Regions from separate parts of the Citrobacter sp. LJND-P06 genome, predicted to be linked through region 2. Evidence: predicted binding sites of a transcription regulator. Region 2 holds the regulator's gene; each other region holds the start of a gene.

Region 1 (10,999 bases), 400 kb from region 2:
AGAGGGTCGCCGCGATGATATCAAACAGACGCTGGCGCGCTTTCTGCGCATCGACCGTTTTCGGCGGCGCATATTCCTGAATCACCACCCAGTCACCGTAGCGGTCAACCGCCACGTTGTATTCCGGGAGGTCAGCATCATAAAGGCGATAGCATTCAATCCCTTCCTGACGCGCCCACTTCTCCAGCTTCTTAACATTTTTACGCAGTCGGTTGGCGTAATCTTCCGCTACCGTGGCAGGCTTGCTTTCAGAAGTGGTTTCTGCAACGTGATAGTTTTTCTGCACGCAATCCAGCGGGCCATTTTTCGCCTTGAATTGTTTATCGGCGCGCAATTGCAGACTGCTGAGCAAATCCGGGGACGCGCTGAACAACGACAAATTCCAGCCGCCGAACTGGTTTTTCATGTTACGACCGAGCAGGCTATGCAACGCGATAAGCGCCGGTTCGCTCTCCAGACGTTCGCCGTACGGCGGGTTACTGATAACCGTCCCGTGCGGTCCTTCGGGCAGCGGATTGCTCAGTTGTGCCACGTCTTTGACTTCAAAGGTGATGAGATCGCCGATACCTGCGCGGCGGGCGTTACTGCGCGCACGTTCAATCACGCGAGCATCGCTGTCTGAACCGTAAAAGCGCGAGCTGTAGTCGGCCAGGCCTTTGCGGGCACGAACCTGCGCTTCGGCTTTCACTTCCTGCCAGACTGCCTCATCATGCTGCGCCCAACCGCTGAAGCCCCAGTATCCACGGTGTAATCCAGGCGCACGATCGGTCGCCCACATTGCCGCTTCAATTAATAGCGTACCCGAACCGCACATCGGGTCGAGCAGTGGCGTGCCCGGCTGCCAGCCAGAACGCATCACAATCGCCGCGGCCAGCGTTTCCTTAATTGGCGCCTGACCAGTGCGATCGCGATAGCCACGCTGATGCAGACCGTCGCCGCTCAGATCAAGAGCGATACTGGCGGTGTCTTTGTTCAGCCAGACATTAATGCGTAAATCCGGGGATTCACGATCCACATTCGGGCGCGGCAGACTCTTGCGGGTAAAGGCGTCCACAATGGCGTCCTTCACTTTCATTGCGCCGTACTGGCTGTTACGAATGGTGTCATTCAGGCCGCTGAAGTGCACAGCAAACGTGGCGCCAGGATTAAAAATCTCTGTCCAGTCGATTGCCTGAACGCCGAGATACAAGTCCAGATCGCTATAGACCTTGCATTCCCCCATCGGCAATATGATGCGAGAGGCCAGACGGCTCCACATCAGGCTCTGGTAAACAAGCCGTGTGTCGCCCTTAAAATGGACACCACCCTGAACGACCTGGCACTCATCGGCGCCCAGGTTTTCCAGTTCAGTTTTTAACAGCTCTTCCAGCCCACGGGCCGTACTGGCAAACAGAGAATTCATATCGTCACTTTTACTCGGGGAAAATTGCTGCGCATTATAGCTAATATGGGCTGTATGTCATAAAGTTGAGGGCTTATTTTCATTTGAGGGCTGTACAGTGGTGACGTTAACCAGACTTTTTGTTCATCCGGTTAAATCAATGCGCGGCATTGGCCTGACACATGCACTGGCTGACGCCAGCGGTCTGGCGTTTGATCGTATTTTTATGGTCACCGAACCCGATGGCACTTTCATCACTGCCCGCCAGTTTCCGCAAATGGTTCGCTTTACCCCTTCCCTGTTGCACGACGGGCTGCATCTTACAGCCCCGGACGGCAGCAGCGCGCTGGTGCGATTTGCTGATTTTGCCGAACAGGATGCTCCAACCGAAGTCTGGGGAAACCATTTTACCGCCCGCATCGCACCCGATGCTGTCAATCGGTGGCTGAGCGGTTTCTTTTCCCGCGAAGTGCAATTACGTTGGGTCGGGCCAAACCTGACGCGACGCGTTAAACAACACAGCGGCGTACCGCTCTCCTTCGCGGATGGCTTCCCCTACCTGTTGACCAGTGAAGCCTCTCTGCGTGATTTACAACAGCGCTGCCCGGCCAGCGTGAAAATGGAACAGTTTCGCCCTAACCTGGTGGTGAGCGGTGCCGCCGCCTGGGAAGAGGACACCTGGAAAGTGATCCGCATCGGCGACGTTATTTTTGATGTCGCAAAGCCGTGCAGCCGCTGTATTTTCACCACCGTCAGTCCGGAAAAAGGTCAAAAACATCCGTCTGGCGAACCGCTCGCCACACTACAGCGTTTTCGCACGGCGCTGGATAATGGCGATGTTGATTTCGGTCAGAACCTGATTGCCCGCAACAGCGGCGTGATCCGCACAGGCGATGAGGTCGAAATACTGGCGACGGGGCCCGCAAAAGCCTACGGCGCAGCAGCACCTGACGATACCGTCACCGCAGAACAACACCCGGATGCGACGGTGAATATCGACTGGCATGGACAGACTTTTCGTGGCAATAACCAACAGGTGTTGTTAGAACAACTGGAAAACCAGGGGATTCGGGTTCCCTATTCGTGTCGGGCAGGTATTTGCGGTTGCTGTCGGGTACGGTTGCTGGAAGGCGAAGTCAGCGCGCTGAAAAAATCAGCGATAGGCGAGGATGGCACAATTCTTTGCTGTAGCTGTGTACCGAAAACGGCGCTCAGACTGGAAAGTTAAACGGCTTGCTCAAGGCTGAAACTGTCAATCATGGCTTGCGGTTTCAGTCTGTCATTCATTATCTTTATCGCATCTCCCAGTTGCATCGTGCGTCCCGCGACCACCACGCCAGGCTGAGCTAGCAGACAAAGTGCCGCATTTTCACCCGGTTCCACCACCAGTAAATTGACCTGCTCTTCGGTGTCGCTTAAGTAGACGCAGGCCGCATCGCCACAGACAGGCGACCAGTCTTCTGCATGCGCAACAAAGTGCCAGCTTTTTGGCATCTGGGGTTTGAGATAGCGAATAGCCACCAGCGCATTAAGCACCAGTTCCGCTTTTTGTTCTTTCGATAATTCGAGGTCGCGGCATTTTTCTTCAAAGGAAAAATAAAGCGCGGCATCTTCTACGCAAAAACCGGCGGGTGAAAAAGCATCAGGAGTGAGCATTTTGCGAGCAAAACGCGAGCGAAATAACATGCCATTGGCCAGATCGAGCATCATTCGATCATGCTCTTCATCATAATACCAGCGCCAGTTATCGTCAGGTTTAATTCGCATTCGTTTATCTCCTGGGCTTAACATCCTGTTGCAACATTGTCCTGATTGCCGCTTCGTTTATTGCCTTAATAAGAAAAGACCAAAATGTTTAAATAAGCAACAGTGAAGGAATATAAAACAACCAGGGCTGGAAATAAAGCCCTGGTTGTCCGATTAAGGGAAAAGGTTAGAGATGGGTAACGATTTCTTTAATCAGCGGCGGGCCTTTAAAAATAAAGCCGGAATAAATTTGCACCAGTGAAGCACCAGCCGCCATTTTTTCACGCGCCGCGATCACCGAGTCAATACCACCGACACCAATAATCGGTAACTGCCCGTTTAATTCCTGCGACAGACGTCGAATAATTTCTGTACTTTTTAATTGCAGCGGTCGTCCACTCAAACCACCCATTTGATCACAGTTTTTCATTCCCTGAACCAGAGAACGATCCAACGTTGTATTGGTAGCAATAACACCATCAATATTATGACGGACTAAACTGTCGGCGACCTGGATCAGTTCTTCTTCAGAAAGATCCGGCGCGATCTTTACGGCCACCGGCACATATTTTTGATGGATCGCCTGCAGATCGTTTTGTTTATTTTTAATTGCCGTCAATAAATCGTCCAGCGCATCGCCGTATTGCAGCGTGCGTAATCCCGGCGTATTTGGTGACGAGATATTGACTGCGATATAACCGGCATAAGCATAGACTTTTTCCATACAAATCAGATAGTCATCTTTGCCTTGTTCTACCGGCGTATCTTTATTTTTACCGATATTAATCCCCAGGATGCCGTCAAAATGCGATTTCTTGACGTTCTCCACCAGGTTATCAACACCGTGGTTATTGAAGCCCATTCGGTTGATCAACCCTTCCGCGTCGACCAGGCGGAAAAGGCGGGGTTTATCGTTGCCAGGCTGAGGGCGTGGCGTCACGGTGCCTACCTCTATCGAGCCAAACCCCATTGCGCCCAGCGCATCAATGCACTCCCCATCTTTATCCAGACCTGCTGCCAGACCAAGCGGGTTCTTAAAAGTCAGCCCCATACAGGTAACAGGCTTTGCTGGCACTTTCTGGCGCACAAGCGCTTCCAGCGGTGTCCCTGTGATACGGCGTAATTGTTGAAATGTTAATTCATGAGCGCGCTCTGGATCGAGCTGAAAAAGGGCTTTACGAACGAAGGGGTAGTACATGAACTCTCCTGGATTCCCGGTGTGCAAACCGGGGGCGTATTATGTGCGATGTTGAACCAAAAGGGAATTGACCTGCGGCAATAAATGACGATGTCCACGCAATCGTTTTCATCCTCCCCTGCGCAATTATGCGTTTTTCAGATTTTCTCTGCCGGATAAATCATTTCGATTCACAAAATCTCTCTGTCAGACTGCACAAATTGTTATCAATGTTAGTAAAAAGCAAATAATTGGTTATAAGGAGAGATTGAGAATATGCGCATTATCACTCTGGCGGGAAGTCCGCGTTTTCCCTCTCGTTCCAGTGCGTTACTGGAATATGCCCGTGAAAAACTCAGTGCTCTGGATGTCGAGGTCTGCCACTGGAATCTCCACAACTTTGCGCCTGAGGATCTTTTATATGCGCGATTCGACAGCCCCGCGCTGAAAACCCTGGTCGCCCAGTTAAAAGAGGCCGATGGACTGATTGTCGCCACCCCCGTTTATAAAGCGGCCTATTCCGGGGCGTTAAAAACGTTGCTTGACCTGCTGCCTGAGCGGGCGCTCGAAGGGAAAGTGGTGTTGCCGCTCGCCACCGGCGGCACCGTCGCGCATTTACTGGCCGTTGACTATGCACTTAAGCCCGTATTAAGCGCGCTTAAAGCGCAGGAAATTCTGCATGGCGTGTTTGCTGATGACTCTCAGGTTATTGATTATCAGCATAAACCGCACTTCACCCCGAATCTACAACTGCGCCTGGACAACGCTCTCGAGACGTTCTGGCACGCGCTGCATCGTCGGGATGTACAGGTTCCCACCTTTCACTCAACGCAGGGGATCGCCCATGCTTAATCTCTTCAAACGTCATTCCCCCTGGCTGGCGCTGACCGGTTTACTGTCACTTTCAGCCCTGTCTCACGCAGCGACCTCCGCGCCAGAGACGCTGCGTATCGGTTATCAGAAAGGCAGCATCAGTATGGTGCTGGCAAAAAGCCACCAGCTTCTGGAAACACGCTATCCGCAAACGAAAATTTCCTGGATAGAATTCCCGGCGGGGCCGCAGATGCTTGAAGCGCTGAATGTCGGCAGTATCGACCTGGGCAGCACTGGCGATATTCCACCGATCTTCGCGCAGGCCGCTGGGGCCGATCTGGTGTATGTCGGCGTCGAACCGCCTAAACCGAAAGCGGAAGTGATTCTGGTGCCTGAAAACAGCCCCATTAAAAGCGTGGCGGATCTAAAAGGGCGCAAGGTCGCTTTCCAGAAAGGCTCCAGTTCACACAACCTGTTGCTCCGGGCTTTGCAGCAGGCCGGGTTAAAATTTACCGATATTCAACCGACCTTTCTGACCCCGGCGGACGCCCGCGCGGCCTTCCAGCAGGGGAACGTCGATGCCTGGGCTATCTGGGATCCCTACTATTCAGCCGCCCTGCTGCAAGGCGGCGTGCGTGTACTGAAGGACGGCTCTGACTTGAAACAAACCGGGTCGTTCTATCTGGCGGCACGCCCGTATGCTGAAAAAAATGGCGCCTTTATTCAGGGCGTGCTCAACACCTTCAGTCAGGCCGATGCGCTGACGCTGAGCCAACGCGAGCAAAGTATTGCGCTGCTTGCCAAAACGATGGGATTACCCGCACCGGTGATCGCCAGCTATCTGGATCACCGCCCCCCAACCATAATAGCGCCGGTTGACGCCACGGTTGCCGCACTACAGCAACAAACCGCCGATCTGTTTTACGACAACCGCCTGGTACCGAAAAAAATCGATATTCGCGACCGCATCTGGCACGCCACTTCGCAGGAAGGAGCTAAATTATGAGTTTGAATATGTTCTGGTTTTTACCGACACACGGTGACGGGCACTATCTGGGAACAGAAGAAGGTTCGCGCCCGGTCACTCACGGTTATCTGCAACAAATCGCGCAAACCGCAGACCGTCTGGGCTTTACCGGTGTACTGATCCCTACCGGGCGCTCCTGCGAAGATGCGTGGCTGGTTGCGGCGTCAATGATCCCGGTAACGCAACGGCTCAAGTTCCTCGTGGCGTTGCGCCCCAGCGTAACGTCACCCACGGTCGCCGCGCGCCAGGCCGCGACGCTCGACAGGCTCTCCAATGGCCGCGCGCTCTTTAACCTGGTCACCGGCAGTGACCCACAGGAGCTGGCAGGGGACGGCGTTTTCCTCGATCACAGCGACCGCTATGCCGCCTCCGATGAATTTACTCAGGTCTGGCGGCGGTTATTGCTGGGTGAAACCGTCGATTTTCACGGCAAACATATTCACGTTCGCGGGGCAAAGCTGTTCTTCCCGCCGATACAGCAGCCGCACCCTCCCCTCTACTTTGGCGGTTCATCGGACGTGGCGCAGGATCTGGCCGCCGAACAGGTTGATCTTTATCTCACCTGGGGCGAACCGCCAGAGCTGGTGAGAGAGAAGATCGAACAGGTACGCGCCAAAGCCGCCGCGCGCGGGCGCAAGATCCGCTTTGGTATTCGTTTGCATGTCATTGTTCGCGAAACCAATGAAGAAGCCTGGCAGGCCGCGGATCGGCTGATTGCACATCTGGACGATGACACCATTGCCAAAGCACAGGCGGCTTTCGCCAGAACCGACTCCGTCGGTCAGCATCGTATGGCGGCGCTGCATAACGGCAAGCGGGATAAGCTGGAAATCAGCCCAAATCTGTGGGCGGGCGTCGGGCTGGTGCGTGGCGGTGCGGGAACCGCGCTGGTGGGCGATGGCCCCACGGTGGCGGCACGTATTAATGAGTATGCGGCGCTCGGCATCGACAGCTTTGTCCTCTCCGGTTATCCGCATCTCGAAGAGGCGTACAAAGTGGGCGAGTTGCTGTTCCCGCATCTGGATATCGCGATACCGGAAATCCCGCAACCGCAGCCACTGCTTCAGCAGGGTGAAGCGGTAGCAAACGAATTTATCCCGCGTAACGTCGCGCAACGTTAAGGAATACATTGATGGCAACGCGAACTCATAAAGGGTTGCTGCGCGTTGCCCCCTGGTTTTTACCGGTGGGCATCGTTGCACTCTGGCAGCTTGCATCTTCAACCGGCTGGCTCTCCGGTCGCCTGTTCCCTTCACCGGAAGGCGTGGTTGAAGCGTTCTGGACACTCTCCATCAGCGGTGAGCTGTGGCAGCATTTAGCGATTAGTTCCTGGCGTGCGCTGATCGGCTTTTCGATCGGCGGATCGATTGGCCTGACGCTGGGGCTTATCAGCGGTCTTTCCCGCTGGGGGGAACGTCTGCTGGATACTTCAATTCAGATGTTGCGTAACGTACCGCATCTGGCGCTGATCCCACTGGTTATCCTGTGGTTTGGTATTGATGAATCCGCGAAGATCTTTCTGGTCGCGCTGGGGACACTGTTTCCTTTGTATATCAACACCTGGCACGGGATCCGCAATATCGATCGTGGATTGGTGGAGATGGCGCGCAGTTACGGCCTGTCGGGCTTCCCGCTGTTTATCCATGTGATCCTGCCTGGCGCCCTCCCCTCGATTATGGTGGGCGTTCGTTTTGCACTTGGGTTGATGTGGCTGACGTTAATTGTGGCCGAAACGATTTCAGCGAACTCCGGGATTGGCTACCTGGCGATGAATGCCCGCGAATTTCTGCAAACGGATGTGGTCGTGGTCGCCATTATTCTCTATGCCCTGCTCGGTAAACTCGCCGATGTTAGCGCACAACTGCTTGAGCGCATCTGGTTACGCTGGAACCCGGCCTATTACGTGAAGGAGGCAACCGTATGAATACCGCACGTCTGAATCAGGGTACGCCGCTGCTGCTCAATGCGGTCACCAGGCGCTACGCCAGCAATACCGTGCTCAATCAATTGGATCTGCATATTCCGGCAGGCCAGTTTGTCGCCGTGGTCGGGCGTAGCGGCGGGGGTAAAAGTACCCTGCTGCGACTGCTGGCCGGACTGGAAACACCGACGGCAGGCGAATTGCTCGCCGGAACCACCCCGCTGGCAGAAATCCAGGACGATACACGAATGATGTTTCAGGATGCGCGGCTGCTCCCGTGGAAGTCCGTTATCGACAATGTCGGGCTGGGGCTGAAAGGTAACTGGCAGGACGCTGCGCGCAAGGCGCTGGCGGCAGTCGGTCTGGAAAACCGCGCATCCGAATGGCCTGCCGCACTCTCCGGGGGGCAGAAGCAGCGAGTGGCGCTGGCGCGCGCCTTGATCCATCGTCCCGGCCTGTTGCTGTTGGATGAACCGCTCGGCGCACTGGATGCCTTAACCCGTCTGGAGATGCAGGATTTAATCGTCTCGCTGTGGCAGGAGCATGGTTTCACCGTGCTGCTGGTGACGCATGACGTCAGCGAAGCGGTTGCCATGGCCGACCGCGTGCTGTTGATTGAGGATGGGAAAATCGGTCTGGATCTGACCGTGGATATCCCGCGCCCGCGCCGCCTGGGTTCAGTGCGTTTAGCCGAGCTGGAAGCTGAAGTGTTAAACCGGGTGATGCAGCGTGGGGTAACGGGACAGCCGATCCGTCGGCATGGGTAAGCATTCAGAACGTTGTAAGCCCGGTAAGCGTGAGCGCCACCGGGCATTTTGCCGGATGGCGGCGTTACCGCCTTATCCGGCCTACAAACGACAGGTCAATGTCTCAGGCTAACGCCTTACTGATTTTCTCGAACAGATCGCCGGAGAGATTCTTCAGACCTTTCAACTGTTCCAGTGCCGCACGCATTTTCGCCTGACGTTTGGCATCATAACGTTTCAGTCGGATCAGCGGTTCTATCAACCGTGAAGCCACCTGCGGGTTGCGGCTGTTGAGCTCCGTCAGCATTTCGACCAGGAACTGATAACCGCTACCGTCTTCGGCGTGGAACGCTGCCGGGTTACTGCCAGCAAACGCACCAATCAATGAGCGAATACGGTTCGGGTTACTCAGGGTGAAGGAGCGGTGTTTCAGCAGACCACGTACCGTCTCCAGCACGTTGTCGGCCGGACTGGTGGATTGCAGGATGAACCATTTATCCATCACCAACCCATCCTGATGCCACTTATCGTCGTACTCTTGCATCAGGGCATCGCGACACGGCAGTTGCGCCGCCACCGCCGAAGAAAGTGCCGCCAGCGCGTCGGTCATATTGTTGGCTTTCTGGTACTGTCGGCTCACTAATGTATTTGCGAGTTCGGTTTCACCAAAGGCCAGGAATCGCAGACAGGTGTTGCGCAGCGTACGCTTGCCGATGTCGGCATGCTCAACCCGGTACTCATCGAGATGGTTAGCGTTATAAATCGCCAGCAACTCATCAGCCAGTTCCGTCGCCAGCGTGCGGGTTAATGCTTCGCGCACGGCGGCGATCGCCAGCGGATCGATAATCTCAAACAGTTCGGCCATTTCATTGGCGGAAGGCAGCGTCAGGATCTCCGCCGCCAGCGCGGGATCGATCTTCTCATCCAGAAGTACCGCGCGGAAGGCGTCAGCAACATGAACCGGCAGAGAGAGCGGTTGCCCCTGCTGATGACGCGCAACGTTCAGCTTGATATAGGTCGCCAGCAGACTTTGCGCCGCATCCCAGCGGGAGAAATCATTACGCGCGTGACGCATCAGGAAGGTCAGTTGCTGATCGCTCCATTTATACTCCAGCTTCACCGGCGCAGAAAACTCGCAAAGCAGTGCGGGAACCGGCTGGAAGTAGACGTTATCGAAGACAAATGTCTGCTCAGATTGCGTCACATTGAGCACGGAATTGACCGGATGGCCACCCTTCTGCAACGGAATCACTTTGCCTTTGTTATCATACAGTTCGATAGCAAACGGAATATGCAGCGGTTTCTTCTCTGCCTGATCCGCCGTTGCAGGCGTACGCTGACTGATGGTCAGGGTGTACTGCTCGGTTTCCGGGTTGTAGTCGTCTTTTACGGTGACTACCGGTGTACCGGACTGGCTGTACCAGCGACGGAAATGAGAGAGGTCGACGTTTGACGCATCTTCCATCGCCTGTACAAAATCATCGCAGGTCGCCGCGCTGCCATCGTGGCGCTCGAAGTAAAGCTGCATCCCCTTCTGGAAATTCGCTTCGCCCAGCAGGGTGTGGATCATGCGAATGACTTCTGATCCCTTCTCGTAAACGGTCAGGGTGTAGAAGTTGTTCATCTCGATGACACTGTCCGGGCGGATAGGATGCGCCATCGGGCTGGCATCTTCAGCAAACTGTAAACCGCGCATCGTGCGCACATTACTGATGCGGTTAACCGCACGGGAACCGAGATCGGAGCTGAACTCCTGATCGCGGAACACCGTTAAGCCCTCTTTCAGACTCAACTGGAACCAGTCGCGGCAGGTCACGCGGTTACCGGTCCAGTTGTGGAAATATTCGTGTCCGATGACGCGTTCAATGTCGAGGTAATCTTTATCGGTGGCGGTATCGGTACGCGCCAGCACGTATTTGGAGTTAAAGATGTTGAGTCCTTTATTCTCCATCGCGCCCATATTAAAGAAGTCGACGGCGACAATCATATAGATGTCGAGGTCATATTCGAGACCGAAGCGCTCTTCATCCCACTTCATGGAATTTTTCAGCGACGTCATCGCCCACGGCGCGCGATCCAGATTGCCGCGATCAACGTACAGCTCCAGCGCCACTTTCCGCCCGGAACGGGTGGTGAAGGTGTCGCTCAGGACGTCGAAATCCCCGGCGACCAGCGCAAAGAGGTAGCA
Region 2 (10,999 bases):
CCACTATGTCGGCGCCCGCCGCGTCATGACGCCAAAAACCATTCGTTAATTTCTTACCCTGTTTGTTACGCAACAGGGTAAGTTCTTCTTTTGCATCACCTTTCAATTTGCTACCCTATCCTTACGTACTTTATGGCTATTGTACGTACCCATATTAATAATAAGGAGAGAAGCAATGTCGTTCGAATTACCTGCATTACCGTATGCCAAAGACGCCCTGGCACCTCACATTTCCGCTGAGACGCTGGAATATCACTACGGCAAACATCACCAAACCTATGTAACGAATCTTAATAACCTGATCAAAGGTACCGCCTTTGAAGGTAAATCGCTGGAAGAGATCGTCCGTAGTTCAGAAGGTGGCGTATTCAATAACGCAGCCCAGGTCTGGAACCACACGTTCTACTGGAACTGCCTGGCCCCGAACGCGGGCGGTGAACCAACCGGTAAACTGGCTGACGCTATCGCTGCGTCCTTCGGTAGCTTTGCTGAGTTCAAAGCACAGTTCACCGATGCTGCAATTAAAAACTTCGGTTCCGGCTGGACCTGGCTGGTAAAAGGGACTGATGGCAAACTGGCTATCGTTTCTACGTCCAACGCGGGTACTCCGCTGACCACGGATGCCACCCCGCTGATGACCGTTGACGTGTGGGAACATGCTTACTACATCGACTACCGTAATGCCCGTCCTGGCTACCTGGAGCATTTCTGGGCGCTGGTAAACTGGGAATTCGTTGCGAAGAACTTCGCGGCGTAAATACGACAACGCAGAAGGGAAACCTTCTGCGTTTTTATTTTCAACTCAGTCGTTTAGTTGGCGACATATGCCGTTTCAGGTTGCCTTCTCGCTGAAACAAAGACCAGCAATAACGCCAGCCCTGCCACAATGGCGCCCATCACCGGAACAAAGCTATATCCCAGACCGCCGGAAATCACCGCGCCACCTGCCGCCGCGCCTAACGCATTCCCAAGATTAAATGCCCCAATATTCACCGATGAAGACAACCCCGGCGCCTCACTGGCAACACGCATCACGCGCATCTGCAAAGGCGGTACGACGGCAAATGTTGCCGCGCCCCACACGACCATACTGAACGCAGCGCCCAGGTCATTGCGCGCCAGGAAAGGAATCGCCAGCATGATAACCATCAGCAGCAGTAAGAAACCTTTCAGCGTACCGTTGACGGAACGATCGGCCAGTTTGCCGCCTAAATAGTTGCCGATCGAAAATCCGACGCCGATCAGAACTAACATGGCGGTGACAAATGCCGGCGTAGCATGGGCGATGTTTTGCAGAACGGGGGAAATATAGGTGTAGAGGGTAAACATTGCCCCCGCCCCCAGCACAGTGGTGAGCAGCGCAGAAAGCACCTGCGGACGTAATAAGACCGCCAGTTCTTTACGCACATCGGGGCGTTCCCCTGCTCCCCCTTTCGGCAGAGAGAAGAATAAACTGAGCATCGCAATCACCCCCAGCCCGGCCGTTGCTAAAAAGGACATCCGCCAGCCAATGGTTTCCCCAAGCCATGTAGCGGCAGGTACGCCGCCGATGTTTGCAATGGTCAGCCCCATAAACATCGTCGCCACGGCGCTGGCCTGTTTATGTTTCGGCACCACGCTGGCCGCCACGACCGAACCCAATCCGAAAAACGCGCCATGATTTAGGCTGGTCAAAATGCGCGATAGCATCAAGGTGGTGTAATCCGGCGCAATGGCCGACAGGACGTTGCCCAGCGTAAAAATGGCCATCAGAAAAATCAACGCATTACGACGAGCCCGGTGTGAAAGCAGCAGGGTCATCAACGGCGCGCCCACCATCACGCCCACCGCATAAGCGCTAATGAGCATCCCGGCGGCGGGAATAGAGACATTCACGCCATGCGCAATGACGGGCAACAGCCCCATTGGAGAGAATTCCGTGGTTCCAATACCAAATGCGCCAATCGCAAGCGCCAGTAAGGGGTAATTGATTTTCATACGTCGACTCCGCTGACCGTGCCGCGAAGCGACACCCGATAAGAGCCAAAAGCATGACATCAATCACAAAAATAATAAAGTTAACAGAATGGCAAAAGACTTTTGCTGATTGAGTAACAATGAAGGGGTAACGAAATGAGGGAGAGCACGCTCCCTCACGGTAAATCAGTGCAGTGCGGCGGTCAGACCACCCGCGACGATCAAGCCCAGAACAATAATAGTGGTTACTAATGAAAACTTCAGATCGGTGCTCATCAAATTTGCTCCTTTTTATTCCCACACAAAAAGTGATATTGCGCATTTTTACACACTTGGATGTAAAAATCTCCCAGGATTTATATTGATAACCACTTTTAACTCTTCCCCTTTTCGTCAAGATCAGACAAAATTCCACGCTTACTTGATTAGTGTACCGGCCATTGACCCCCTCCTGACGTTTCGTGTCGTTTTCCCGGCGTGCCGCAACCCTGATGTTGCGATAAGGGTGTGTAGAGGCAAACGTTTACCTACAGTATTTTCAGGAGTTTGGATATGGTCTGGAGTGAAATGTAATGGCAACAATTAAAGATGTAGCGAAGCGAGCAAACGTTTCCACTACAACCGTATCACATGTAATTAACAAGACGCGTTTTGTCGCAGAAGAGACGCGCAATGCTGTCTGGGCTGCTATCAAAGAATTGCACTACTCCCCGAGTGCCGTCGCCCGCAGCCTGAAGGTGAATCACACCAAATCTATCGGCCTGCTGGCAACTAGCAGTGAAGCCGCTTATTTCGCTGAGATTATTGAAGCCGTTGAGAAAAACTGCTTCCAGAAAGGCTACACCCTGATTCTTGGCAATGCCTGGAATAATCTCGAAAAACAACGGGCCTACCTTTCCATGATGGCGCAAAAGCGTGTGGATGGTCTGCTGGTCATGTGTTCGGAATACCCGGAGTCCCTGCTCTCCATGCTTGAAGAGTATCGCCATATTCCTATGGTGGTTATGGATTGGGGCGAAGCGAAAGCTGACTTTACCGATACGGTCATTGATAACGCGTTCGAAGGCGGTTATATGGCCGGTCGTTATCTGGTCGAGCGCGGTCATCGTGAGATTGGCGTCATTCCTGGCCCAATGGAACGTAACACGGGTGCTGGCCGCCTGGCGGGCTTTATGAAGGCGATGGACGAAGCGCTGATAAAAGTGCCGGAAAACTGGATAGTTCAGGGCGATTTTGAACCCGAGTCTGGTTATCGTGCAATGCAGCAGATCCTCTCTCAGACCCATCGCCCCACAGCGGTATTCTGCGGTGGTGACATCATGGCAATGGGGGCGCTGTGCGCTGCCGACGAAATGGGTTTGCGCGTACCGCAAGATATTTCGGTGATCGGTTATGACAATGTGCGCAACGCGCGCTATTTCACCCCCGCACTGACCACGATTCACCAGCCGAAAGACTCACTGGGCGAAACGGCCTTTAATATGTTGTTAGACCGAATCGTCAACAAGCGTGAAGAGTCGCAGTCTATTGAAGTCCACCCGCGACTGATCGAACGTCGTTCGGTTGCTGATGGTCCGTTCCGCGACTATCGTCGTTAAGCCTCCCCTGCGGGAACCTCTTCAGGTTCTCGCAGCCACTCTTTATTCAGCGTTTCACTGTCACCTAAATACTCCAGCAGCCAGGCTAATGCGGGCGAGGTGTCATTTTGCTGCCAGGTCAGGCAACATGCCGCATCCGGGAATGGATTCTCCAGGGTTAATGCGACCCATTTGCCGCTGTCGATCCACGGTTTTGCAAAATGCGTAGGCACCATACCGACACATAACCCGGCGGAAAGGCAGGTCGCTGACGACTCCCAATCCGGTACGATCACCCGTTTTTGGTTATCCAGCAGCCAGGTAATACGTTTAGGCAGTGTCCGTGAGGTGTCTTCACGAACCAGCGACGGCCAGTTGCGCAACGTATCATCACTCAAAGGGCCGGGCATCGTCGCCAGAGGATGATGACGTGCCACCACACAGCTCCAGCTCAACATTCCCATATCGCGAAAGGTATAGCGCCCACCGACGGGGATAGCCTGCGTCGCCCCAATCGCCAGTTCCACGCGTCCGTCGGACAGCGCATCCCAGACGCCGTTGAACACTTCCTGAGAAACAATCAGCTCAACATCATCAAAATGACGGTAGAAATCGACAATCATCTGCCGGGTGCGATCTGCCCGCACAATATTGTCCACCGCGATGGAGAGCTGTCCTCGCCAGCCGTTAGCAATTTGTTGGCACTGCTGGCGGGTGATCTGCATTTTTTTGATAACAGAGCGACCTTCTTTTAAAAACCAGGCACCCGCGGGCGTCAATTCCACATCCCGATGGCGTCGTTCAAACAAGGGCACCGCCAGCCACTCTTCCAGTTGACGTACGGTGTAGCTGACTGCAGAAGGCACGCGATGCAGCTCCTGGGCGGCGGAACTGAAGCTGCCATTGCGCGCGACAGCATCAACAACTTCAAGGGAATATTCTGACCACATATTCTGCCTACAAAAATTTTGAACTCAGTAGACAAATATTAGCGTTTCACAACAGGAATTTCACTCCCTACACTCTGCGGCCATGTCTTACTGATAAAAAAAGAGAATGTATTATGCAACCGGGAAAAGGGTTTTTAGTCTGGCTGGCGGGTCTCAGCGTACTGGGTTTTCTGGCAACAGACATGTACTTACCTGCTTTTGCTGCCATTCAGGCCGATCTGCAAACACCGGCCTCTGCCGTCAGCGCCAGTCTGAGCCTGTTCTTAGCCGGGTTCGCCATCGCCCAGCTTGCCTGGGGGCCGCTGTCCGATCGTTATGGCCGTAAGCCTATATTATTGCTCGGTTTGTCCATCTTCGCCTTCGGAAGTCTGGGTATGCTGTGGGTAGAAAGTGCAACAGGCTTACTGGTGCTGCGCTTTATTCAGGCTATTGGCGTGTGTGCTGCCACCGTTGTCTGGCAGGCGCTGGTAACCGATTACTATCCTTCGCAAAAAGTTAACCGTATTTTTGCCACCATCATGCCCCTGGTCGGGTTGTCGCCTGCACTTGCGCCGTTGTTAGGGAGCTGGATCCTCGCGCATTTTTCCTGGCAGGCCATTTTCGCCACGCTGTTTGTGATTACGCTGATCCTGATGTTGCCAGCCCTGCGTTTAAAACCCACCGCTAAAGCACGTAACGATAGCCAGGATAAATTGACGTTCACCACCCTGCTGCGTTCAAAAGCCTATCGCGGGAACGTGCTGATTTACGCGGCCTGTTCCGCCAGCTTCTTTGCATGGTTAACCGGTTCGCCGTTCATCCTTAGCGAAATGGGTTATAGCCCCGCAGTGATTGGTCTTAGTTATGTTCCGCAAACCATCGCCTTCCTGATTGGTGGGTACGGTTGCCGTGCAGCGTTACAAAAATGGCAGGGTCAACAACTGTTACCCTGGTTACTGGCCATCTTCGCATTGAGCGTCGTTGCGACCTGGGCGACCAGTTTTATTAACGCTGTATCGTTGACCGAAATTCTGATCCCCTTCTGTGTCATGGCTATCGCCAACGGCGCAATTTACCCTATTGTTGTGGCTCAGGCATTGCGTCCATTCCCCCAAGCCACCGGGCGTGCCGCCGCATTGCAGAATACACTGCAGTTGGGTCTCTGTTTCTTCGCCAGTCTGGTCGTCTCGTGGTTAATCAGCACGCCGTTGCTGACGACCACCAGCGTCATGTTATCAACCGTTGCGCTTGCAGGATTAGGCTATTGGATGCAGTCGCAGGCGAGTGAGTCCACGCACCACACCACGCACTCTGAGATGGCACACAACGATTCGTACTAAAAATAGCGATAACAGCCACTCATTAGCTCGCTAACATTTTTGGGTTGTTTCACCGAAAATAGAGGCCTATACTCATTTTCGGTTGTTACAAAAATACGATAAATATTACGTTCTAACGGGAGCCGGAGCGCTCCCGTTTAACCAGGGAATGGTCTTTTCGGCAAGGGTTCTCCCTTCCTCTGTTCTACGTCGGATTATAGGCTCGCGGACTTTTTCCGTGAGATTTCTCACAAAGCCAAAAAGCGTCTACGCTGTTTTAAGGTTCTGATCACGACCCGTGATGGAGAAACTATGAGTTCATCGTGTATAGAAGAAGTCAGTGTACCGGATGATGACTGGTACCGTATCACCAACGAATTACTGAGCCGTGCAGGCGTTGCTATCAACGGCCCTGCCCCGGCGGATATTCAAGTCAAAAACCCCGATTTTTTCAAACGCGTATTGCAGGAAGGTTCGCTGGGTTTAGGTGAAAGTTACATGGATGGCTGGTGGGAGTGCGAGCGACTGGATATTTTCTTCAATAAAGTTTTGCGCGCAGGCCTCGAAAATCAACTTCCTCACCATTTCAAAGATACACTTCGCATCGCAGGCGCACGCCTGTTCAACCTGCAAAGTAAAAAACGCGCCTGGATAGTCGGCAAAGAGCATTACGATCTTGGTAATGATCTTTTCAGCCGGATGCTTGACCCGTACATGCAATATTCCTGCGCCTACTGGAAAGAGGCCGATACTCTGGAATCTGCCCAGCAGGCGAAGCTAAAAATGATTTGTGAAAAATTGCAGCTTAAACCGGGTATGCGTGTGCTGGATATCGGCTGCGGCTGGGGCGGATTATCGCAATATATGGCGGCCAATTACGCGGTCAGCGTGGTTGGCGTGACCATTTCGGCAGAGCAGCAGAAAATGGCGCAGCAGCGCTGCGAAGGACTCGATGTCTCCATTCTGCTGCAAGATTATCGCGACTTACAGGATCAGTTCGATCGTATTGTCTCGGTAGGTATGTTTGAACATGTCGGCCCCAAAAACTACGACACCTACTTTGAGGTGGTTGACCGTAATTTAAAATCTGACGGCCTGTTTCTGCTTCATACCATCGGCTCTAAAAAGACCGACAACAATGTCGACCCGTGGATCAATAAATATATCTTCCCGAACGGTTGCTTACCTTCCGTACGTCAGATTGCTAACGCCAGCGAGCCGCATTTTGTGATGGAGGACTGGCACAATTTTGGCGCCGATTATGATACAACGCTGATGTCGTGGCATTCACGCTTTATTAAAGCCTGGCCTGACATCGCAGAGAATTACAGCGAGCGTTTTAAGCGGATGTTCAGTTATTATTTGAATGCCTGCGCTGGTGCATTTCGCGCCCGCGATATTCAACTCTGGCAGGTCGTTTTTTCACGCGGTGTTGAACACGGTCTGCGCGTTCCCCGCTAACAGAGCAGCCCCCGAATTCTGCGGGGGCCACTTTTATCTTTTAGGCGTCATTCGCCAGCTTATTCGCGGCACTGTCGCGGGCCGCTAATACGCGCTCAACCGTATCGATAACCGCCTGGGTTTGCGGATCGATTTCGATATTCACGCGAGCGCCCAGCTTTTTCTTGCCCAGCGTAGTGCGTTCAAGCGTTTCTGGAATAAGGTGAACACAAAAACGCGTTGCGGTGACTTCTCCAACGGTCAGGCTGATGCCATCGATGCCGATATATCCTTTGTACAGAATATATTTCATCAACTGCGGATCCTGTATTTTGAACCAAATCTGACGGTTATTTTCTGAGGTCAGAATTTTTGAGATCTCGGCGGTGGTCATAATATGACCCGACATTAAATGCCCACCAATCTCATCACTGAATTTGGCGGCGCGTTCAACATTCACCAGATCGCCGACGTTCAGCTCACCTAAATTCGTAATACGTAAGGTCTCTTTCATCAAATCGAAACTGATCTGATTACCCTTGATTTCGGTCACGGTCAGACAACAACCGTTATGCGCCACCGACGCGCCCGTCTCCAGCGCATCCAGCATGTGTTCAGGTAATTCCACTACATGAGTGCGAAAATTCGGTTTTTCATCAATCGACACCACTCTGGCGGTGCCCTGCACAATACCCGTAAACATACCTGCAACTCCTGAAATCAGTTTGAAAATCTCTGCCCAGCACAATAGCAGGTGAAAATTCAGGTTGCCAGCAAAGTGCCGCTCACACCTGTTTTTTCACTGGAGAATTACACATTCCCCGCTACAATAGACTGCAAATTCCCCTGCATCTTCTTCTTGCTGCCAATCAAGGCGGCTTTTCTGGTCTCTCAAATAACAACAAAAAACAAGGTGTATACGTGCAAAAGTATATCAGTGAAGCGCGTCAGTTATTAGCTCTGGCAATACCGGTGATTCTCGCGCAAATCGCCCAAACCGCAATGGGGTTTGTTGATACCGTGATGGCCGGTGGATACAGCGCCACAGACATGGCGGCTGTCGCCATTGGCACATCCATTTGGTTACCGGCCATTCTGTTCGGCCATGGCCTGCTGCTGGCGATGACCCCCGTCATTGCGCAGTTAAATGGTTCCGGACGCCGTGATCGTATCGCCCATCAGGTGCGCCAGGGATTCTGGCTGGCGGGGAGTGTCTCCGTCCTCATCATGGTCGTGCTGTGGAACGCCGGGTATATCATCCGCTCCATGCATAATATTGATCCGGCGTTGGCCGATAAAGCCGTCGGTTATCTGCGCGCCCTGCTGTGGGGAGCGCCAGGATATCTGTTTTTCCAGGTGGCGCGTAACCAGTGCGAAGGATTAGCCAAAACCAAGCCCGGCATGGTCATGGGATTCCTCGGACTGCTGGTCAATATTCCGGTTAACTACATCTTCATTTACGGCCATTTTGGCATGCCGGAACTGGGCGGTGTTGGCTGTGGTGTTGCGACCGCCGCGGTGTATTGGGTGATGTTTATCGCGATGGTTTCCTACATCAGGCGCGCACGTTCGATGCGCGATATTCGTAATGAACCAGGATTCAGTAAACCCGACACCGCCGTGGTGAAACGGTTAGTCCAGTTAGGTCTGCCGATAGCATTAGCCCTGTTCTTCGAAGTGACCCTCTTTGCCGTGGTGGCGTTGTTAGTATCGCCACTGGGTATCGTCGATGTGGCGGGTCACCAGATTGCACTCAACTTCAGTTCGTTGATGTTTGTACTGCCAATGTCGTTGGCAGCGGCGGTGACGATTCGGGTGGGGTATCGTCTGGGTCAGGGATCAACACTGGATGCGCAGACCGCAGCCAGAACCGGTTTGGGTGTCGGTGTCTGCATGGCGATGATGACGGCAATTTTCACGGTCACACTGCGAGAGCATATCGCCCTGCTCTATAACGATAATCCGGCAGTCGTTGCGCTGGCGGCACAGTTAATGCTGCTGGCAGCGATTTATCAGATCTCCGACTCCATTCAGGTCATTGGCAGCGGTATTTTACGTGGCTATAAAGACACGCGATCCATCTTTTTTATCACCTTCACCGCGTATTGGGTGTTGGGGTTGCCCAGCGGGTATATCCTGGCGTTAACCGACCTGGTCGTTGACCGTATGGGGCCGGCGGGCTTCTGGATAGGCTTTATTATCGGTCTGACCTCTGCAGCCATTCTTATGATGCTGCGTATGCGATACCTGCAACGCCAACCGTCTACGGTTATTTTGCATCGCGCTGCGCGATAAATACACAATGCCCACCTAAAAAAAAACCGAACACACATTGTGTGTTCGGCATCCAATAGATGAATAAATGTACTACTGCGTAGGTAGAATATCACGCAGGTACATATTCATTCCTCTCATCATAGATTTAATAAATAAATTAAAAACTCATATTTGAGTCACAAAACTATCGATAAAAAGAGCCGCACAGGTCTACGGCTCGCTAATTATAACGATTTAGGTATTTAAAACAAATACACAAAACTGATGTGAAATATTATTTCATTCACACCATGAATGAGTGTTTCCGTTAGTTACGGCTGTATTAACTAATAACAACTAATAAATAGTTAGGAATTGCTGAACTATTAAGATTCAGCTTAGGATGTCCCTGATTCAAGGAATCGCAATTAGTTCCATCTTCTAAAAATAAATTCTGTATTTGAGGGATAAAATGAAAAGAAAAGTATTGGCTATCGTCATTCCAGCCCTGATGGCGGCTGGTGCAGTTCACGCTGCTGAAGTTTATAACAAAGACGGTAACAAGTTAGATCTCTATGGCAAAGTCGATGGTTTGCATTACTTCTCTGATGACACCAACTCTGATGGTGACCAGACTTATATGCGTTTAGGTTTCAAAGGTGAAACGCAGATCACTGACCAACTGACGGGTTTCGGTCAGTGGGAGTATCAGGTAAACGCCAACAGCACCGAAAGCGACCATGGCAACAGCTTCACCCGTCTGGCGTTTGCCGGTTTAAAATTCGGTGATTACGGTTCATTCGACTACGGTCGTAACTACGGCGTTCTCTACGACGTTGAAGGCTGGACCGATATGCTGCCAGAGTTCGGCGGTGACTCCTATACCAAAGCTGACAACTTCATGACCGGTCGTGCGAATGGCGTGGCAACTTACCGTAATAACAACTTCTTCGGGTTAGTTGATGGTCTGAGCTTTGCCCTGCAGTACCAGGGCGCTAACGAAAACCAGGTCACAGACGAAGTCTACTTCGACGGTACGACCCAGGAAGGTACCGCCAATGGCGGCGACCGTAATGTGAAAAATTCCAACGGCGACGGGTTCGGTATCTCCTCTACGTATGATCTGGGGATGGGCGTCAGCTTCGGTGCGGCATATACCTCTTCCGATCGTACTAATGAGCAGGTTAACCATTCAACCGCAGGTGGCGACAAAGCGGATGCATGGACGACTGGCCTGAAATATGATGCTAACAACATCTATCTGGCCACCATGTATTCTGAAACCCGCAATATGACGCCGTATGGTGGCCGTTCTGATACTATCGCCAACAAAACGCAGAACTTTGAAGTGACTGCACAATATCAGTTCGACTTCGGTTTACGTCCGGCCGTTTCTTTCCTGATGTCTAAAGGTAAAGACCTGGTCGGTACGGACAACGATAAAGATCTGGTGAAATATGCTGATATCGGTGCGACTTACTACTTCAACAAAAACATGTCCACCTATGTTGATTACAAAATC
Region 3 (10,999 bases), 1.3 Mb from region 2:
GACAGCGACACAAATTTCACTCGCCTGAATGAATATAATATTCCATTATAGGGAAATAGTTTGAATTAAAAATTCCTGAGGAGAAAAAATGAATCTCGGCGCGTTAGTTTCAGAAACCCGTAATCCACAGACTATGGACCTTGATGCTTTATCCACGCTTGAGCTGGTTCATCGTTTTAATCAACAGGATACGCAGGTAGCGCTCGCAGTAAAAGAGACGCTGCCGGACGTTGCGCGTGCAGTCGATGCCGCTGCAAATGCGTTAAAGGCTAGGGGGCGCATTATTTATATGGGTGCTGGCACCAGTGGACGGCTGGGAGTGCTTGATGCGTCTGAATGCCCACCCACCTTTGGCGTGCCGCATGGACTGGTCGTGGGATTGATTGCAGGGGGGCCGGGCGCGTTGTTGAAGGCGGTTGAAGGTGCCGAAGACAGTCTGCAGTTAGGGGAAGAGGATTTAAAGGCGCTCAATCTGACCGCGCAGGATCTGGTGGTTGGACTGGCGGCATCTGGTCGCACGCCCTACGTGATTGGCGGCCTGAAGTATGCCAACCAGGCAGGATGCACCACGGTGGCGATTTCCTGTAATCCTGACTCACCGATCGCGCGTGAGGCGGACATTGCGATTTCGCCGGTGGTTGGCCCCGAGGCGCTGACGGGTTCAACGCGACTGAAATCAGGTACTGCACAAAAGCTGGTGCTCAATATGATCTCCACTGGTGCGATGGTGAAATTCGGCAAGGTCTATCAAAATCTGATGGTGGATATGAAGGCCACCAACGTCAAACTGATCGACAGAGCGTGTCGCATGGTGGTAGAAGCGACCGGGATTACGCGAGAAGAAGCCCAGGCGTTACTGACACAAACCGATTTTGACGTCAAACCCGCCATTCTGATGGCGCTCTCCGGGCTGGATGCGGCAGCCGCCAGAGAAAAACTGTCGGCTCACCAGGGATTTTTACGGGCGGCATTAGAAAACTAAACAGGCGAGCATACGGCGACGGGGCGCGAGCCGTTTATCATTGATGTGACACGACCGTGCGCATTAACGATTGTTGCCGGAAAAGTGATGTTCTATCTGTTAGGCTATTTAATAGAAGTAAGCGCCGGGTTTTCGTTGACCCGGCTTCAGCGTTCAACTTTCCAGAGGTGCAGGGTTTGACCAGCCACGAGCGTCGTGTCGTATTTTTTGATTTGGATGGTACGTTGCACCAGCAGGATATGTTTGGCAGTTTCCTGCGTTATCTGTTGCGTCGCCAGCCGCTGAATGTGCTGCTCGTGCTGCCTTTACTCCCTGTCATTGCCATTGCGTTGATGATAAAAGGGCGCGCCGCTCGCTGGCCCGTGAGTCTCCTGTTGTGGGGATGTACGTTTGGTCACAGCGAAGCGCGTCTGAAAGCGCGTCAGGCTGACTTTGTGCGTTGGTTTCGGGATAACGTCACCGCGTTTCCGATTGTGCAGGAACGACTCACCACCTATTTGTTGAGTTCTGATGCCGATATCTGGCTGATCACCGGTTCGCCGCAGTTGCTGGTCGAGCAGGTCTATTTTGATACCCCGTGGCTACCTCGCGTTAACCTGATCGCCAGTCAGATCCAGCGAGGCTATGGTGGCTGGGTATTGACCCTGCGTTGCCTGGGACACGAAAAAGTCGCGCAACTTGAGCGGCAGATTGGCACGCCGCTGCGTCTGTACAGTGGATACAGCGACAGCAAGCAGGACAACCCATTACTCTACTTTTGCCAGCATCGCTGGCGCGTCACGCCACGCGGTGAGCTCCAGCAACTGGAATAGTGCAAAGCAGAGTGTCTGTGTATAATGCGCCCGCTTTTATTACTGGAGTCTCCCTTTGTCTGAAGTCGAATTTAGCCACGAATACTGGATGCGTCATGCGTTGACGCTGGCGAAGCGCGCCTGGGACGAACGTGAAGTGCCGGTGGGGGCTGTATTGGTGCACAACAATCGCATCATCGGTGAAGGGTGGAATCGGCCGATTGGTCATCACGATCCCACTGCGCATGCGGAAATTATGGCGTTGCGACAAGGGGGAATGGTGCTGCAAAACTACCGTTTGCTGGACGCCACGCTGTACGTCACGCTGGAACCGTGCGTCATGTGTGCGGGCGCGATGGTTCACAGTCGGATTGGTCGGGTTGTTTTTGGCGCGCGTGATGCAAAAACGGGCGCGGCAGGCTCGCTGATGGATGTCTTACATCACCCGGGTATGAATCATCGGGTGGAAATCACCGAGGGTATCTTGCGTGATGAATGCGCGACGCTGCTTAGCGATTTTTTCCGCATGCGTCGTCAGGAGATCAAAGCGCTGAAAAAATCATCGGCGACGCCTGAATAAACGTCGCGTTACTCTGCCTCTTTTTCCTTTGGCGGTAACAGTAATGTTGGCGAAGGCGTCAGGTAGGCCGAGGACGACTGAGACAAAAACGAGGAGAGGGAGAGCCTCTCTTTACCAAATTCCTCCGCAGACACCGCCGGGTAGTCCTGCGCCAGTTTCAGTGTTTCTGCGGCCTGTTTTTCCTTCTCCTGCAGATAACCGACCAGGCTTATCTGATACTTTCGAATGTTTTCCACGTAGGCGTAAGCTTCATGTCCGCGCGCATAACCGTAGGTCAACTTACTGTAATACGGTTTCTGGCTGAGCAGCGGTAAGCGCTGTTTTACATCGCTCCAACTGTCCGGATTTCCTTTGGTTTTTACCGTTAACGCCCGGGCGTCGAGCATGTGCGCATAGCCCATGTTGTAAGCAATGAGCGCAAACCAGATACGCTCTTCTTCGGGGACGGTATCAGGGACTTTGCTCATCATGTCCTGTAGATAACGCGCGCCGCCGCTGATGCTCTGTTCGGCGTCGGTTCTGTCAGTCAATCCCAGGCTCTGGGCGGTATTTCTGGTGAGCATCATCATGCCGCGGACGCCGGTTGGCGAAGTGGCTTGTGCATCCCAGTGCGATTCCTGATATGCGATAGCCGCCAGTAAACGCCAGTCAATTTCCTGCGCATACTTCTGAAACAGCGGTTTCAGCTCTGGCAGCACATTATCGACAGCGCGTAAGAAGGTGCGGGTGTCAACGTAATCAAAGTCGCCGCCGTGACCCAAATATTTCTCTTCCAGTCGCGCCAGAGAACCGTCTTCATTCATGGTGTTAAAAAAATCGAGCAGGGCTGCCGAGAGCGTGTTGTCATCATCCAGTTGGCTGAACCAGGTGACAGGCTGCTCATCGGTGACATCCAGTGCAACGGCCAGTTCAGGGTGTACGCGCTGGAACAAGCTGATCGCCACCGAGTCAGCGATGGTGTACTCCAGTTCGCCGCTGATCACCGCTTCCATCAGTTCCGTCGTGCCTTTTTTGTCATCGACTTTCCAACTGAGCTCGGGGAACTTTGTCTCTTTCAGGGTGCGTAGGTCATTCAAGACCACATGACCTGGCGCAATGGTGAGTTGGTTTTCATTCACGGCGGCAAGGGTTCGCGGGCGATATTGTCCGACCCGATAAACCACTTGCTGAGAAACAGAGTAGTACGTTGGGCCCGATTGGTAGTTTTTCACGCGTTCGCTGTTATAGACCAGACCCGCGGCCAGCAGGTCGGCTTTGCCATTGTCCAGATCGTCAAACAACTGGCTGATGTTCTGACGTACGGTGACCTTCAGCTTTACGCCTAAGTAGTTGGCGAACAGTTGCGCCAGCTCATAATCCAGACCGTACTTTTTTCCATTGAGGGTTGAGTAGGTTAGCGGTGAATCAATGGTACTGACGCGCAGCTCTCCCCGCGCCTGAATGGCGGCGATACGATTATCGGCTTTACCGAACCAGGGGATTGATGGCCAGAGGGCCGCTGCCAACAGCAGCGTCAGTATGCCGATGAACAGATAATTAATCTTTAATTTTTTCAATTAGTTAATTCTCTGGATCGTGCGGTTTCTCAGCCTGAAAATGCAGTGATTAAAGCCAGTGTGAGTCATTGATGTGCGGCATTTTGCGCAACAATACGCCAGTTGGCAACTAATTCGGAATCAGTGGCGCATCGGATGATAAGAAACGGCGGTGATTTTATTTCGACGCAAACGGTTTCGTCAGCGCGCCAGATTCTTTATAATGACGCCCGTTTCCCCACTTGGGCACACCGAAAGCTTAGAAGACGAGAGACTTATGATGGAAATTCTGCGTGGTTCGCCTGCACTGTCTGCATTCCGTATTAACAAACTGCTGGCGCGTTTTCAGGCTGCCAACCTCCAGGTCAACAATATTTACGCTGAGTATGTCCATTTTGCCTGCCTTAATGCACCGCTGAACGATGATGAGCATGCACAGCTTGCCCGTTTGCTGAAGTATGGCCCGAGCTTACGCAGCCATACCCCGGAGGGAAAACTGCTGTTAGTTACCCCTCGTCCTGGCACCATCTCTCCCTGGTCTTCCAAAGCAACGGATATTGCACACAACTGCGGCCTGCAACAGGTGAGCCGTCTGGAACGTGGCATTGCCTGGTACGTTGATGCTGAGCCTCTCACCGCTGAGCAGTGGCAAAGCGTTGCCGCTGAACTGCACGACCGCATGATGGAGACGATTTTCTCCTCGCTGAACGACGCAGAAAAACTGTTTGTTCACCACCAACCGGCACCGGTTGCCAGCGTTGATGTGCTGGGCGAAGGTCGTCAGGCATTGATTAACGCTAACCTGCGTCTGGGCCTGGCGCTGGCGGATGACGAAATTGATTATCTGCATACTGCCTTCAGTAACCTGGGCCGCAATCCGAACGATATCGAACTCTATATGTTCGCCCAGGCGAACTCCGAACACTGCCGCCACAAGATTTTCAACGCCGACTGGGTCATTGATGGCGAACAACAGCCGAAGTCGTTGTTCAAAATGATCAAGAACACCTTCGAGAAGACGCCGGAGCACGTACTTTCAGCCTATAAAGATAACGCGGCGGTCATGGAAGGTTCTGACGTGGGGCGTTACTTCGCCGACCATGAAACGGGTCGTTATGACTTCCATCAGGAGCCAACGCACATCCTGATGAAAGTCGAAACCCATAACCACCCGACCGCAATTTCGCCGTGGCCTGGCGCTGCGACCGGTTCCGGTGGCGAGATTCGTGACGAAGGCGCGACCGGGCGTGGCGCAAAGCCGAAAGCCGGCCTGGTCGGTTTCTCCGTTTCCAACCTGCGTATTCCGGGCTTTGAACAGCCGTGGGAAGAAGATTTCGGTAAGCCGGAGCGCATTGTTACCGCGCTGGACATCATGACCGAAGGCCCGCTGGGCGGCGCTGCGTTTAACAACGAATTTGGTCGTCCGGCGCTGAACGGTTACTTCCGTACGTATGAAGAGAAAGTGAACAGCCACAACGGCGAAGAGCTACGCGGCTATCACAAACCGATCATGCTGGCGGGCGGGATCGGCAACATCCGCGCCGATCACGTACAAAAAGGTGAGATAGTCGTTGGCGCGAAGCTGATTGTGCTCGGCGGCCCGGCGATGAACATCGGTCTTGGCGGCGGCGCGGCCTCTTCTATGGCATCCGGCCAGTCCGATGCCGATCTGGATTTCGCCTCCGTACAGCGCGACAACCCGGAAATGGAACGTCGCTGCCAGGAGGTTATCGACCGTTGCTGGCAGTTGGGCGACGCTAACCCGATCCTGTTTATCCACGACGTGGGTGCGGGTGGTCTCTCTAACGCGATGCCGGAACTGGTAAGCGACGGCGGGCGCGGCGGCAAATTTGAACTGCGTGACATCCTCAGCGACGAGCCGGGTATGAGCCCGCTGGAAATCTGGTGTAACGAATCGCAGGAACGTTATGTTCTGGCGGTTGCCGCCGACCAGTTGCCGCTGTTTGATGCGCTTTGCAAGCGCGAGCGCGCGCCGTACGCCGTGATCGGTGAAGCAACGGAAGAACAGCATCTTTCGATGAATGACCGCCATTTCGATAATCAGCCTATCGATCTGCCGCTGGATGTTCTGTTGGGCAAAACGCCGAAAATGACCCGCGATGTACAGCGCCTGCAAGCAAAAGGCGACGCGCTGGATCGTCGTGATATTACCGTTGCCGATGCGGTCAACCGCGTACTGCATTTACCTGCAGTGGCGGAAAAAACGTTCCTCGTCACCATCGGCGACCGCACCGTCACTGGCATGGTGGCGCGCGATCAGATGGTTGGCCCGTGGCAGGTTCCGGTGGCGAACTGTGCGGTGACCACCGCCAGTCTTGACAGCTACTACGGCGAAGCCATGTCGCTGGGCGAACGTGCGCCTGTCGCATTGCTGGATTTCTCCGCGTCTGCCCGTCTGGCGGTTGGAGAAGCGCTTACCAACATCGCGGCGACCCAGATTGGTGATATCAAACGTATCAAACTGTCTGCAAACTGGATGGCGGCAGCAGGCCACCCGGGCGAAGATGCCGGCTTGTATGAAGCCGTAAAAGCGGTGGGTGAAGAGCTCTGCCCGGCATTGGGTCTGACCATTCCGGTGGGCAAAGACTCGATGTCGATGAAAACCCGCTGGCAGGAAGGCAATGAACAGCGTGAAATGACCTCTCCATTATCGCTGGTGATCACCGCGTTTGCCCGCGTAGAAGACGTCCGCCACACCATCACGCCGCAGCTCTCCACGGAAGACAACGTGCTGCTGCTGATTGACCTTGGCAAGGGGCACAACGCGCTGGGGGCAACGGCGCTGGCGCAGGTTTACCGTCAGCTTGGCGACAAACCGGCAGACGTGCGTGACGTCGCGCAGCTGAAAGGCTTTTATGATGCAATGCAGGCGCTGGTGGCGCAGCGCAAACTGCTGGCGTATCACGACCGTTCTGATGGCGGTTTGTTGGTGACGCTGGCTGAGATGGCCTTTACCGGTCACTGCGGCATTCAGGCGGATATCGCGGCCCTGGGCGACGATCGTCTGGCAGCGCTGTTTAACGAAGAGCTGGGCGCTGTCATTCAGGTTCGTGCGGCGGATCGTCAGGCCGTCGAAACCGTGCTGGCGCAACATGGTCTTGGCGACTGCGTTCACGCGTTAGGCCAGGCCGTTTCCGGTGACCGTTTTGTTATCGAAGCGAAGGGGCAGGTTGTCTTCAGCGAAAGCCGTACCACCTTGCGTACCTGGTGGGCTGAAACCACATGGCAAATGCAGCGTCTGCGTGACAACCCTGAATGTGCCGATCAGGAACATCAGGCGAAAACCAACGATGCCGATCCAGGCCTTAATGTGAAGCTGTCGTTTGATATCAGCGAAGATATCGCTGCGCCATACATCGCGACCGGCGCGCGTCCAAAAGTCGCAGTACTGCGCGAGCAGGGCGTCAACTCGCATGTGGAAATGGCGGCGGCCTTCCACCGTGCGGGCTTTGATGCAATCGATGTACACATGAGTGACCTGTTGGCGGGGCGTACAGGCCTTGATGACTTCCAGGCGCTGGTGGCGTGTGGCGGCTTCTCTTACGGCGACGTACTGGGGGCCGGTGAAGGTTGGGCGAAATCGATCCTCTTTAACAACCGCGTGCGCGATGCGTTTGAAACCTTCTTCCACCGTCCGCAAACGCTGGCGCTGGGCGTGTGTAATGGCTGCCAGATGATGTCCAATCTGCGTGAGCTGATCCCGGGCAGCGATCTGTGGCCGCGCTTTGTGCGTAACCATTCCGACCGTTTTGAAGCGCGCTTTAGTCTGGTAGAAGTGACCCAAAGCCCCTCTCTGTTACTGCAGGGAATGGTGGGCTCACAGATGCCGATTGCCGTTTCTCATGGTGAAGGGCGTGTGGAAGTGCGTGACGATGCGCATCTGGCTCAGCTTGAGAGCAAAGGTCTGGTGGCACTGCGCTATGTCGATAACTTCGGTAAAGTAACAGAAACCTACCCGGCGAACCCGAACGGCTCGCCGAACGGGATCACGGCGGTGACTACTGAAAATGGTCGTGTAACCATCATGATGCCGCACCCGGAACGCGTTTTCCGCACCGTAAGCAACTCCTGGCACCCGGAAAACTGGGGCGAGGACAGCCCATGGATGCGTATCTTCCGTAACGCGCGTAAGCAGTTAGGTTAATGTCCCCACAATGATAAATGCCCGGTGAATTCTACCGGGCATTTTTGATGACGCTGACCCCTCCTGAACAGCGTTGACACGTTCCTGACGTAAAAACGAAGAACGTGATGATGACTGAGTTCAGTTAGTTTTTGACCTCTTCCACGCGCATTTCATTCATTTGTTGAGGATCGATGGTGTTGCCTTTTTTCAGGTAATCAATCACCGCATTGGATAGGTTGTATCCACCGCTCACCTTCTTATTTTTACCCTCGGTAAATGCCATGAAACCATCACCGCCTGGTGCGAGGAAGCTGTTGGTGGCTACACGATAGGTTTGCGTATCGACAATCGGTTTGCCGTTGAGCGTGAACGTTGTTACGCGCTGGCCGACGGGTTGGCGTTGGTCATAGCGCATTTCCGCCCCTTTCGACATCTGCAATACCCCATTACTCAGAGACGCCCCGTGTTCCATCAGGCTGCGCAAGGATTTGCCGGTTAAATCCATCACGGTCAGTTCATTTGGGAACGGGAATGTGCTGATGATATCGCCAAGCGTAATCGTGCCAGGATGGAGATCGGCGCGCAGTCCGCCAGAATTGGTTAACGCGATTTGTGCATCAGGAGCGGCGGCTAACATCGCGTCGGTAAACAGATTACCCAGCGGTGAGGATTCTCCATACGCCCGGGTCAGCGCGACAGGCGTTTCACCCATCTTTTGGCTCACGGTTTCAGCGAGCTTTTTATTCCAGCCGTCAATAACCTGCTGAGTGATGGCATCGGGTTTCCACTCGTCCGCATAAATCGTTTTCAGTTCAAAGCTTTTTACTGTGTGATGATGCGTTTTTGTATTCACATCCAGCACGAGTTTCCCGATATCAATGCCGCCGCTGTCCGTTGAAAGGATGAGCGTATTGCCCACTTTAATCGGTTCAGGGGTACCCACATGTGCATGGCCGGTAATGAGAAGGTCGAGACCTTTCACCTGTTTTGCCGTCTGAATATCTTTATCAAGAGCACGCCTCACATCCGTATTACCAATACTGGACTGGCGCGCCGGTGTGCCTTCGTGCATTAACGCGACGGTGATATCCACTTTGCCGCGAAGTTCATCCAGATAACGCTGCAAATATTTAATTTCGTCACGCGCTTCAATGCCCTGACGCATCGAGGCGGAAACGGTATCATCAAAGGCAAATACACCGTGTAAACCGATAACACCTATTTTAATTCCGTCTTTTTCCAGAATGGTATAAGGCTTACTCCAGAAAGGCAGGTTGCTGTTCTGGAAAAATACGTTGCCTAATAAAATAGGGAATTTTGCCTGGCTGAATTGTAATAGCGTATTATCCCAGCCATGATCAAATTCATGATTTCCGACGGACGCTGCATCTATCGACATGGTATTCATAATGTCTATGATCGCTTTTCCCTTTGTCAAACTACTGATCCAGGGGCCGGTAAAGTAATCCCCGGCGTCAAAATAGAATGTCGCTTTGTTCTTTTGCTTTTCTTGTTTTACCAGCGTGGCAATGTTTGCAAAACCACCCACAGCGCGTTTGCCGTCGGCAACGTACGGGAGTTTGTAAGGCTCAACGTGAGCATGAAGGTCATTGGTATAAATGACAGTGATATCTTGCGCGGCGCTATAGTTAACGTATCCCGCGATGAATAATGAGGTCAGCAATATCTTTTTCATTCTTTATCCTTAAGCCAATAATGAGAGTGCTATTTTTAGTTTCTGTTTACATGGATATTGTGAAGCGCCTCACGACAATGAACAGGAATGTTCGTCAATATCCTTCAACTGACAATATCTGTTGGTCGAGTGAAATGGAAAATACGCCTGAAATACGCCTCAATGTGTGTAAAAGTTGGTCATGTCCTAATCTTGGCGTTTCGGGTGCGACTGACTATTCGTATCCTGTTTATCGATTGGGCTATGCGGCACTTGAATGTAATAAGTGTGGCAGCCTCCCGCCTCTATTTAATGAGGGCGAATTTAATCATTGGTTTTCGCGGTTAATAAAAAATAAACCCGCGTCAGGCGGGCTGAAATGTCCGTGCTGTTGTTCGACAGCGGTAATTCGCTATGGCCGAACGAGTGCGGGAAATCCGCGATTCCAGTGCAGGGGCTGTCAAGGGGTATTTACGCCACGGAAAACAAAGGTCTGTGATGAACGCGCTATCGAGGAGTTTCTGTCACGACTTCATCAGGGCGACTATGTGGCGGAAACCTCGCAATATCGGCTCCTGGAAAAAGTGGCTCGCATGTGTGAGCAACGGTTGTATCACTCAGTCAGTGACGTTAAACACGTCGCGACGGCTTTTCTGGTATTGCCTTTCCAGGGGCAGACTGCAGAGCAACACCTGTATATCGTCATCAGTGCGGATGCCCGTTCTGGTCGAGTTCTCCAGATAACGACCAATTACAGTGACGAAGTGGTGGGGGACACATTGCGTTATAAAGATGCCGTTGCGCCAGCGTTGACGAGGTTTCCCGTTTGTAGTGAGGAACATATTCGCCGGCAGGAATTGCAGTTTATGCAACGAAGCCAGTTTGATGAGATTCATTACGGTCATGCGCAACTGAAGCGTAACGATCGCGGTTGTATCCTGCGCCCTGTGATGGCGATTCACGGTCATTTCCAGCGGTTGAAACAATACTATCCTGCCATTACCGAACACTATCTTGCACATGAGTGCGTGTTACGGGGGGCGGCGATTACCGCCTGGTCAGAAGAAGTGCGACGTGGCGTTACACATCTCTGGTTTGTGGTTGAAGACGGCAATCCCCAACTGGATACAGACTCTGAGTACAGACAATCAGGGACCTGGAATGTCGGGTGGTGGAAAAACGTCTGGCAGCGGTGGAGCGCAGCGAAGGGTGAAAAAGTGATTTGCTCGCTGACCGGGCAGCCGCAGGCCGGGAATATTGAGGCAGTGTCCCTTAGCGCTTGCGAAGAA

The links. Region 2 encodes PurR, which represses purine synthesis genes. Its sites were predicted from a motif close to CANGCAAACGTTTGCNTG; they were not measured.
Region 1: pyrD (quinone-dependent dihydroorotate dehydrogenase) is a predicted target of PurR. The motif match lies at 4,421-4,438, and genes of this name have one in related genera.
Region 3: purL (phosphoribosylformylglycinamidine synthase) is a predicted target of PurR. The motif match lies at 4,074-4,091, and genes of this name have one in related genera.

What each region holds. Positions count from the first base shown of each region.
Region 1 is NZ_CP187317.1:2,892,422-2,903,420, forward strand. It holds gene rlmKL (bifunctional 23S rRNA (guanine(2069)-N(7))-methyltransferase RlmK/23S rRNA (guanine(2445)-N(2))-methyltransferase RlmL) at 1-1,402, opposite strand, end outside; gene ACO7SM_RS13915 (YcbX family protein) at 1,500-2,609, shown strand; gene zapC (cell division protein ZapC) at 2,606-3,148, opposite strand; gene pyrD (quinone-dependent dihydroorotate dehydrogenase) at 3,315-4,325, opposite strand; gene ssuE (NADPH-dependent FMN reductase) at 4,581-5,156, shown strand; gene ACO7SM_RS13935 (sulfonate ABC transporter substrate-binding protein) at 5,149-6,123, shown strand; gene ssuD (FMNH2-dependent alkanesulfonate monooxygenase) at 6,120-7,265, shown strand; gene ssuC (aliphatic sulfonate ABC transporter permease SsuC) at 7,277-8,068, shown strand; gene ssuB (aliphatic sulfonates ABC transporter ATP-binding protein) at 8,065-8,832, shown strand; gene pepN (aminopeptidase N) at 8,936-10,999, opposite strand, start outside.
Region 2 is NZ_CP187317.1:2,493,036-2,504,034, forward strand. It holds gene ACO7SM_RS11930 (C40 family peptidase) at 1-49, shown strand, start outside; gene sodB (superoxide dismutase [Fe]) at 176-757, shown strand; gene ACO7SM_RS11940 (MFS transporter) at 811-1,977, opposite strand; gene cydH (cytochrome bd-I accessory subunit CydH) at 2,143-2,232, opposite strand; gene purR (HTH-type transcriptional repressor PurR) at 2,529-3,554, shown strand; gene punR (DNA-binding transcriptional activator PunR) at 3,551-4,483, opposite strand; gene punC (purine nucleoside transporter PunC) at 4,597-5,802, shown strand; gene cfa (cyclopropane fatty acyl phospholipid synthase) at 6,094-7,242, shown strand; gene ACO7SM_RS11970 (riboflavin synthase subunit alpha) at 7,283-7,924, opposite strand; gene mdtK (MdtK family multidrug efflux MATE transporter) at 8,143-9,516, shown strand; gene ompC (porin OmpC) at 9,950-10,999, shown strand, end outside.
Region 3 is NZ_CP187317.1:1,158,787-1,169,785, forward strand. It holds gene murQ (N-acetylmuramic acid 6-phosphate etherase) at 89-982, shown strand; partial or broken gene ACO7SM_RS05640 (PTS transporter subunit EIIC) at 1,037-1,152, shown strand; gene yfhb (phosphatidylglycerophosphatase C) at 1,159-1,794, shown strand; gene tadA (tRNA adenosine(34) deaminase TadA) at 1,850-2,353, shown strand; gene mltF (membrane-bound lytic murein transglycosylase MltF) at 2,362-3,909, opposite strand; gene purL (phosphoribosylformylglycinamidine synthase) at 4,166-8,053, shown strand; gene ACO7SM_RS05665 (bifunctional metallophosphatase/5'-nucleotidase) at 8,178-9,731, opposite strand; gene ACO7SM_RS05670 (hypothetical protein) at 10,295-10,999, shown strand, end outside.